One region of the Geodermatophilus sp. URMC 65 genome, then DNA from elsewhere that is predicted to be linked to it. Evidence: riboswitches for the same ligand, from Rfam matches in the RefSeq annotation. Region 1 holds a riboswitch; the other holds the start of a gene.
The links. A riboswitch is a leader RNA that binds a small molecule or an ion and turns the genes downstream of it on or off. The one in region 1 is predicted to bind cyclic di-AMP.
Positions count from the first base shown of each region.

Region 1 (4,546 bases):
AGCGACGCCACCTTGACCGGATCCGCCCCCCGATGGGGTGGCTCCCGGACGGCGGCGAGGCCTTCGTCACGCCTGCCGCCGTCCCCCCGGGGTAGGAGGCGGCCATGGCGCTGACCGGGGACACCCAGCACCACGGCATGGCCGACGCCGGCCGCGGCACCGTCGGGCCGATGGTGCTCGGCGCGTGGGACACCTTCCTCGAGCAGGCGGCGGCCGTCGACCTCGAGCGGGCGACCCGGCTGCCCGGCTGGCGCGCACACGAGGTGTGCGTGCACCTGGGCCTGTGGGACGACCACGCCGCGCTGCCCGACCTGATCGCCTCGGCGCGGGCCGGCGGGGTGGGGACGCCGCCGGACGTCGACGCCACGAACGCGCGGGTGACCGCCGCGCACCGGGACGCCTCCCGGGAGGAGGTGCTGGCCGCGCTGCGCCGCAACCGGGACGCCACCGCCCGGTACCTCGCCGAGGAGCCGGCGGAGCTGGACACCGCACCGGCGGTGGCCGTCGTCGGCCGGCTGCCGCTGCTCAGCGTCGTCCTCGGGCAGGCCTACGAGCTCGCGGTGCACGGCCTGGACCTGGTGCCCTGCGGCGCGGCTCCTCCCCCGCCCGCGGTCCTGCAGTCCGGGCTGGCGGCGCTGGCGGACGTGACCGGCGCGCTGGCGGCCCGCGAGGGCGTCAGCGGCGGCGCGACGCTGGCGACGCCGGAGGGCGGCTGGGCCTTCGCCGCCGACGGCTCCGGCTGGACGGTGCGCCGGACCCCCGCGGGCGACGTCCGCGGCACCGCGGTGGAGGCGCCGGCGGACCTGCTCCTGGAGGCCGCCTCGGGCCGGGTCAACCCGGTGGCGGCGCTGGCCCGGCGCCGGCTGCGGGTGCACGAGCTGGGCGGCCTGCTGGCCCTGGCGCCGATCGTGCAGGCGGCGCCGGGCATCCCCGGTGGTCCGATCCTGGCGCTGGCGGCGCAGACCCTCGGCGGCGTGGGTGGGCTGCTCGGCCGGCTGCGCGGCCGCCGCTGAAGGAGGGCCCCCAGGCCCACACCAGGCCCCGTCCAGAGGCTCGCCGCGAGCTCCTGCGGCCCCCTCGCAGGGTCCCGCCGCGAGCGTGCGAGTGGCGGGTGGCAAGGGGGTCCTTCGAGAGGAGGACGGGGTCCTTCCTCAGCAGGAGCCGCCCAGCGCGATGCCGTGCGACTGGAGCCACGGCATCGGGTTGACCCGGCTGGCGTAGAGCCCGCCCTGGTGCACCTCGAAGTGGAGATGCGGCCCGGTGGACTGGCCCTTGTTGCCGACGTCGGCGATGTGGTCCCCGGCGTTCACGACCTGACCGGCGCCGACGTAGAACTGGTTCACGTGCCCGTAGAGGGTGATCTGCCCGTCGCCGTGCTGGACGTAGACGGCCTGACCGAAGCCGCTGGCCGCGCCGGCCTGCAGGACGACGCCGTCCTCGGGCACGTGGATCGGGGTGCCGATGGGGGCGGCGATGTCGACGCCCTGGTGCATGGTCCCCCAGCGGGGGCCGTAGCAGGAGGTCACCCGGCCGGCGGTCGGCATGCCGGACGTGCTCGACGCGCTGGCCAGGCTCTGCTGCTGCTGCGCCTGGCGGGCGCTCCACGCGGCCGCAGCGTCGGCGGCGCCCTGGGCGGCGAGCAGCCGCTCGCCGGCCAGGCGGAGCTCCTCGTCGAGACGGGCCTTCTCCGCCGCGCGGGCGTCGTAGTCGGCCTGGGCGCGCGCGAGGTGCTCGTTGGCGGCCCGCTCGGCCTCGTCGGCCCTGCGGGCGAGCTCGCCGAGCTGTGCGACGGCGGCGCGGGCGGCGCGGTCGGCCTCCTCGACCCGCGCCTGGACGGTGAGGAACGCCTGCAGCCGGTCGGCGCGGTGGTCGCCGATGACCTCCATGGTCGCGGCCTGCTGCAGCAGCTCGGTGGGGCTCTTCGCGTCGAGCACCATCTCGAGGTCGCCATAGCGGTTGTCGGCGCCCATGTAGGCCTCGCGGCTGAGCTCGGCGATGTCCTCCTCGGCCCCGGCGACGTCGGCCTGGGCGGCGGCCAGCTCGGCGGCGGTCCGCTCGGCCTCGGCCTGGCCCTGGGCCAGCTGGGCACGGGCGACGAGGGCGGCGTCGGCGGCGGCCTCGGCCTCCACGGTCATCCGCTGGAGCTGCTCCTCCGCGGCCTCGACCTGCTCCTCGATGGCCTTGACCTGCTCCTCGAGCGCGGCCTGCTCTGAGGCGGGGGCGGGCGCGGCGCCGGCGACGACGGGGGTGCCGGCCAGGAGCCCGACCACCGCGGCGGCGACGAGGACGGCCCGGCGCGGAGCACGCGAGCGGCTGCGGGGTGACGCGGCGCAGCGGACCACGGTGTTCAGGCGGTGCAGGGTCGCCAAGGCGACGGTTCTCCCATCCTCGCGACCGCCTACCGAGTTAGCTGACGGGTTCGGGCCGGACGGCGCCCTACCTGCCTGCGCAGCACGTGCGCATGCAGGACTCACCCCAGGAGTTCGGTGGGTCCCCGGTCCGCCTCGGCCCCGGGTCGGGACGTCGGCGGTTCGGCGGGGCCGTGCCGAGGCCCCCGGTTCCCGAGGGGCTGAGCCCGGCAGGGCCGTCGGGGAACCTACACGGATCCGCGCCTCGGGTCACGATCGGGTAACGGAGCCGGGGTGCCGGCTTGCCCTCAGAGCACCGTCTCCACTACGCGGCGTCAGCGTGCGACCGCGGAGCGGTGACCGGTGGTGCGGGTGTGGCGCGCGAGATGACCAGCACGAACGCCGGAATGACGCGGATTCCCGCCCCGACCGGCCCGCACACCCCGCGTCCGCTGTGATGTCGCCCACGAGACCACCCGATCGGGGGGCTGTGGACGCCGTCCGGGCGTCGTCCACAGCCCTCGGCGCCGGAGGCGGAAGCCGTGTAATGGCGCCTCCGGGTGCCGATCGGTCCGGGCCGGGAGCGACGCCTAGGGTCGTGTCCGGACGCCCGGCGCGGAGCGCGGGGCCGGATGGCGGGAGGACGCGGGTGTCGGCCCGGAGGAAGGTCGCCGCTGCCGTCGGGGTCGCCGCGGTGGCCGGCGCAGCGGTGGCGCTGTCGCAGTACGTGCCCCCGAACGAGCGAGGCCAGGGCGCGGTGGCCGCCGGTGACCTCAGCGGCTCCCTCGTGGGCGCCGGCGCGAGCAGCCAGCAGGCGGCGATGCAGGGGTGGACTGCCGGGTACTCGGCTGTCCAGCCGGGCGTCACCGTGGACTATGACCCGGTCGGCTCCGGCGGCGGCCGGGAGCAGTTCGTCGCCGGTGGCATCGACTTCGCCGGCTCGGACGCGCCGCTCGACGAGGAGGAGTTCGTCGCGGCACAGCAGCGCTGCGGCGGCGAGGTGTTCGAGCTGCCGAACTACATCTCACCGATCGCGGTGGTGCACAACCTGCCCGGCGTCGAGGACCTCGCCCTCTCCCCCACGACGCTGGCCCGCGTCTTCGCCGGGCAGGTCACCCGCTGGGACGACCCGGCGATCGCCGCGGACAACCCCGGCGTCGCGCTGCCCGCCCTGGCGATCACCCCGGTCAACCGTTCCGACGAGTCCGGGACCACGGAGAACTTCACCGAGTACCTGGCTGCCGCGGCCCCCGGGGACTGGCCGTTCGAGCCCGACGGCGAGTGGCCGGTGGAGGGCGGCGAGTCGGCCCAAGGCAACTCCGGCGTTATCGCCGCCGTCGCCGGCGGCGAGGGGACCGTCGGCTACGCCGACCTCTCCCAGGCCGGCGACCTGGGCGTGGCCCGCATCGGCGTCGGCGGCGAGTTCGTCCCGCCGACGCCCGAGGCCGCGGCCGCCGTCGTGGAGGGGTCCGAGCCGCTGCCCGGCCGCGGTCCGTACGACTTGGCCCTGGAGCTCGAGCGGACGACGGCCGAGTCCGGCAGCTACCCGATCGTCCTGGTCAGCTACCACCTGGGCTGCATCGCGTACGAGGACCCGCGGACCGCCGAGCTGGTCGCGGACTTCATGACGTACGTGACGAGCGAGGATGGCCAGGCCGCGGCCGCCGAGGTGGCCGGCTCCGCGCCGATCTCCGCCGCGCTGCGCGAGGAAGCGCGGACGGCGATCGACGCGATCAGCACCGCACCCTGAGGCCGGTCCGCACATCTGGCAGGCTGGACACCGCGGGGCGGTAGCTCAGCCGGTCAGAGCATGGGACTCATAATCCCTGGGTCGTGGGTTCGAGCCCCACCCGCCCCACCGATCCTGACCTGCGGTTTCGTCCTTCCGGGCGGGCCCGCCGGCGTCCACACGGCCCACAGGTGGGCACGAGGTGGGCACATCGGCGTGGGTGGGCGCACGGTGAGCAAGGGGTACCAGCGCCGCGGAGCACCACTCACACGACGGCGGCATCTGTTGCCGGCCGGCTCGGCCTCGCGTGCCCACCGTCAACCGCGGCGCTCCCTCGCGACACAACGGGTGACGTCGAGCTGATGATCCCAACGGCCTACACGTGCACCGCTGGAGCCGCGTGCAGCCGGAGGGCATGGACCTGCCCGGTCGCATCGCCGGCGACGATGGTCCCCGCGGCCAAGGCAAC
Region 1 is NZ_CP199954.1:584,612-589,157, forward strand. It holds gene ACWIX7_RS02775 (maleylpyruvate isomerase N-terminal domain-containing protein) at 105-1,013, shown strand; gene ACWIX7_RS02780 (M23 family metallopeptidase) at 1,152-2,369, opposite strand; cyclic di-AMP (ydaO/yuaA leader) riboswitch at 2,381-2,531, opposite strand; gene pstS (phosphate ABC transporter substrate-binding protein PstS) at 2,998-4,098, shown strand; tRNA gene ACWIX7_RS02790 (tRNA-Ile) at 4,133-4,206, shown strand; gene ACWIX7_RS02795 (NB-ARC domain-containing protein) at 4,454-4,546, opposite strand, start outside.

Region 2 (4,546 bases), 720 kb from region 1:
GATGGGCACCGCGGTGCTCGGCACCGTCGGGCTGTCGGTCTACGCGGCAGACCTCGGCTCCGTCGACGGCGTGCCGGCGCAGGGCACCCAGGTCGCCCGCGAGACCCTGGGTGGCGCGGCGGAGGTCGCCGCACAGCTGCCGCCGGACACCGCCGCGGCCTTCCTCGCCGAGGCCGGACAGGCGTTCGTGACCGGCATGCACGTCGTGCTGCTCATCGCCGCCGTGCTCGCGGCCTACGTGGCGGTGCAGGCCGTCGTCCTGCTGCGCGGGACCCCGGTGGCCGGTGCGGAGCCCGCGCCGGCCGGTCACCACCGGACACCTGAGACGGTGGCTCCGTGACCGAGCCGAGGCGCGCACACCTGCCCGTCGAGCAGCGCCGGGCCCAGCTCGTGGCGGCGGCGATGCGGGTGATGCAGCGCGAGGGGGCGTGGTCGCTCACCACCCGGGCGGTCGCGAAGGAGGCCGGCGTCCCGCTGGGGGCCGTGCACTACGCCTTCGGCTCCAAGACCGAGCTCGTGCGTGCGGTCTTCCGCGCCGACCGGGACCGGTCGACCGCGCTGCTCCGGCGGGCGGTGGAGGCCGGCGGCACCCCCGCCGAGATCCTGACCCGCGCCCTGGTCGGCTACGCCGACAGCGTCATCGCCGACCCCGGGGCCGAGATCGTGCTCCAGGAGCTGACCATGATGGGCGGCCGGGACGACGACCTGCGAGCCGCGGCGCGGGAGTCCACCGAGCAGTACCGCGGCGACGTCCTCGACCTGCTCGACCGCGTGGCCGAGGCCGCCGGCGGCACCTGGTCCGGGGACGTCGAGGTGCTGGCGGAGTCGGCGCTGGGGCTGCTCTTCGGAGCGTCGGTGAACTGGCTGTGCACCGGCGACGACGACCTCTTCCGCCGGTGTGCCGGCGACGCCGCGCAGGTCCTCGCGGCCCGCCTCACGCGGGACGCCGCCGCCCGGGGCTGAGCCGAGCGGGGTCCGTGGCCACCGCAGCCCGGGGTGGTCACACCGGTGGTCGGAGCACCTCCGGAGGCGGTCGGGCCGCGCCGGCCGGCAGAGGCGCGGGTCCGCGGCGGCCCGCGCCCGCCGGTGGCGAGCCCGGGGGTGAGGGTCAGGGGGCTTCCTCCTGCCGCACCGGGGAGCGGCCCGGCAGCACGCCGCCGGGAGTGGCACGTCCTCACGAGGGCACCTCACTGCGTGCAGTAGCCCCTCTCGGCCAGCCCGTCCAGGATCATGGGCAGGGCTGCGGGGGTGTTCTGCCCCGTGGCGTCGTGCAGGAGCACGACGCTCCCCGGCTGCACGCTCTGCAGCACCCGGTCCCGGATCGTCGTCGCCGGCGGATCCGCCCAGTCGCGGGGGTCGACGGTCCACAGCACCATCGAGTCCAGGCCGACCTCCCGGGCGGCCGCCGCCACGAGGTCGCTGGTGGCGCCGTACGGCGGGCGCCACTCGCTCGGAGAGCTCCCCGTGGCCTGCTCGATGGCCTCGTTGGTGCGCCGCAGCTGGGATTCCACCTGCGCCCGGTCCAGCGTGGTGAGCTTCGCGTGGCTCCACGAGTGGTTCCCGATCCGGTGCCCCTCCTCGCGGGCGCGACGCACGATGTCGGGTCGGGCGGCGGTCATCTCACCGGTGACGAAGAACGTCGCCTCCACTCCCCGTTCCGCCAGCGTGTCCAGGATGTCGGGCGTGGCGGACGCGTGGGGCCCGTCGTCGAAGGTGAGCCGGACGGAGCCGGCTGCACACTGCTGCGGTGCCGACGCCGCCTGAGCCGGCGCACCGAGCAGCACCAGCAGGAGTGCGCCACTGACGAGGCAGACCCAGCGGTTGGGACCTGGTCTCGGGCGCGGGCGTGTCGGTGCGGGGTCCCGACCCACCCCGACGCCGCCGCTCCCCCTCGCCTGAGCCCTGGTGGCCCTGCGCCGACCCGGGCGCAGGGGGTCCTGCGACCGGGCACCGGGAGGCGTTGCGGGAGCCCGGCTCGGCTCGCCGGGCCGACGGGGTCGTCCGGACGGGTCTGCCGTGGGAGGGCACGCTGATCCCGCCGGCGTGCCCCCGCAACGCCTCCTGGGTGCGGGCACGGTGAGGTGCTCCGGTGGATCAGGTCTGGGTGAGTCGGCCGACCGCGGCCCGGGCCGCTTCCAGGTGGTTCCGGTACGAGCCGTTGGTGTAGGCCACCCACGGCCTGAAGTTGGTGCCCTTGGCGGAGATCCGGTAGGCGGCGTTGGCGTTGCACTGGGCGTCGTAGGCGCAGCTCTTGGAGACCGAGGGGTGCCAGCAGCTGTTGATCTGCCAGAGACCGCGGTCCACCGAACCGTTCGGACAGCCCTTCGTCGGACCGTTGGCGTTCTGGGCGTCCGGACGGCAGGACGACTCCCCCATGCCGACCGCGACCGCGGTGACGAGCCTGTCGCCGCTGAATCCGGCTCGCGAAGCGACGCTCGCGCACAGGTCCGCTGCTGCACTGGTCGAGGCGTCGGACGCGGCCATCGCCGGGGCCGGTACGGCAAGGGCGACGAGCGCCAGGACCACCACGATGCCCAGACGGAGGGGTGGCACCGCCCGGACCGGACGGGGCATGCCGAAGATGTGCTGGTGCATGAGATCCTCCGAGCGCGCCTGCGGGATGAGCTGTCGGGTTCGGGCGGGAGGACTGCCCGGCCGTGACGGTCACGGCTTCACCCCGAGGGCCGCTGACGCGACCCGGAGGGCCTGCGATCTCCCGTTCCTGCCTCAGGTGAGTCGAGGTCGGCCCGGCCAGCGGCAGGATTCGGCGTGCTGCCAGACCGTCCCGCGAATGCGAGCGGCCTGAACGTAGGTTGTGACGCACGTCACAGCAAACGGAGAGGAGGAAGACGGTCGGCGGCCGCAGCGCCGTCACTCCTCCCGGACCGTGCGCTCACTGTGCGGGACCGGCTCGGCGAGGACCACACCCACCAGCCCGGCGGGACGCCGCGGCGGAACGCCGCACAGGCGGTGGCGAAGCGCTCGCGACGAGTCACGGCGGCCGACGAGTGACCGGGCCGGCACTCCTGTCCGGGACTGCGCCGCACTGGCTAGCGTCCAGCCGCATGAGGCACACCGACCTCCGGATCGCGATCGTCGGAGCCGGCATCGGAGGACTGTCCCTGGCCCTGGCGTTGCGGGAACGGGGTGTGCGGGCCGAGGTGTTCGAGCAGGCCGCGCACCTGACCGAGATCGGCGCGGCGATCGCGCTGTCGGCCAACGCCACCCGGGAGTACGCCCGGCTGGGCCTGCTCGACGAGCTGGCCGCGGCCGCCACGATCCCCACCGAGCTGGTCCACCGCCACTGGCAGGACGGCAGCCGCATCGCCGCCCACCCGGTCGCCGAGGGCAACGCCTACGTGGACCGGTTCGGCGCGCCGTACTTCGGCATCCACCGCGCCGACCTGCAGAAGACCCTCAGCGGCGCGTTCGGCGCCGAGCACCTGCACCTCGGTTGCCGGCTGACCGATCTCGTCCCCGAGCGCGACTCGGTCGTCCTGGAGTTCGCCAACGGCCGGGTGGAACACGCCGACGTGGTCGTCGGCGCCGACGGCGTGCGGTCCACCGTCCGCCGGTGGGTCACCGGCGCGGACGACGCCGTCTACTCCGGCACCAGCGCCTTCCGCGGCATCGTGCCCACCGAGAACCTGCCCTCACTGCCGGACCCGCGCGCCATCCAGTTCTGGATGGGCCCCGACGCGCACCTGCTGCACTACGCGATCGGCGGCACCGGAGAGCTGGTCAACTTCTTCGCGGTGGTGGAAGGCCCTCCGAGCTGGCTGCACGACGGCACGGTGGCCGAGGTCCACGAGGACGTCCCGGTCGCCTCCTTCCGAGGCTGGCACCCCGCCGTCACCGAGATGATCAGAGCGGCCGAGAGCCCCATCCGCTGGGGGCTGTTCACGGTGCGCCCCCTGCTGCGCTGGTACCGGGGCCGGGTCGTCGTCCTCGGCGACGCCGCCCACGGCATGCTGCCGCACCAGGGACAGGGCGCCAACACCTCGATCGAGGATGCCTTCGCCCTGGCCGCACTGGTCGCCGACGCCGGACCCGGCGAGGACCTGGCGCCGGTGTTCTCCCGGTACCAGACGCTCCGCCGGGCCCGGACGCGCGCGATCCAGCGCAGCTCCTGGGTCACCAACTCCCTGCTCCACCTGCCCGAGGGACCGGCTGCCCGGATGCGGGACGCGAAGATGGCGAGGTTCCCGGAGGACTTCGGCTGGATCCACGAGTACGACGTGCAGCAGGCGCTCCAGGCGTCCGCTCCCGCGTCCCGCTGAGCGACGGAGCGCCCCCGCACCGACCGGAGGCAGGATCCCGATGGCACGAGACGAGCTGGAGCAGGGGCTGGCGGAGGTCCTGGGCACGGTCGCCGGCATCGACCCCACCGACATCGCCCCGGAGAAGTCCTTCACCGAGGACCTCGGCATCGACTCCCTGACGATGGTCGAGGTCGTCGTCGCGGCCGAGGACCGCTTCGGCGTGCTCGTCCCCGACGACGAGTGGGCGCGGTTCACCACGGTCGGCGACGCCCTCCAGTACCTCG
Region 2 is NZ_CP199954.1:5,603,918-5,608,463, forward strand. It holds gene ACWIX7_RS26970 (MFS transporter) at 1-340, shown strand, start outside; gene ACWIX7_RS26975 (TetR/AcrR family transcriptional regulator) at 337-963, shown strand; gene ACWIX7_RS26980 (polysaccharide deacetylase family protein) at 1,188-1,784, opposite strand; gene ACWIX7_RS26985 (hypothetical protein) at 2,095-2,595, opposite strand; cyclic di-AMP (ydaO/yuaA leader) riboswitch at 2,597-2,780, opposite strand; gene ACWIX7_RS26990 (FAD-dependent monooxygenase) at 3,066-4,280, shown strand; gene ACWIX7_RS26995 (acyl carrier protein) at 4,321-4,546, shown strand, end outside.
Region 2: linked by a shared signal. The riboswitch ahead of ACWIX7_RS26985 (hypothetical protein) and the one ahead of ACWIX7_RS02780 (M23 family metallopeptidase) in region 1 are both predicted to bind cyclic di-AMP.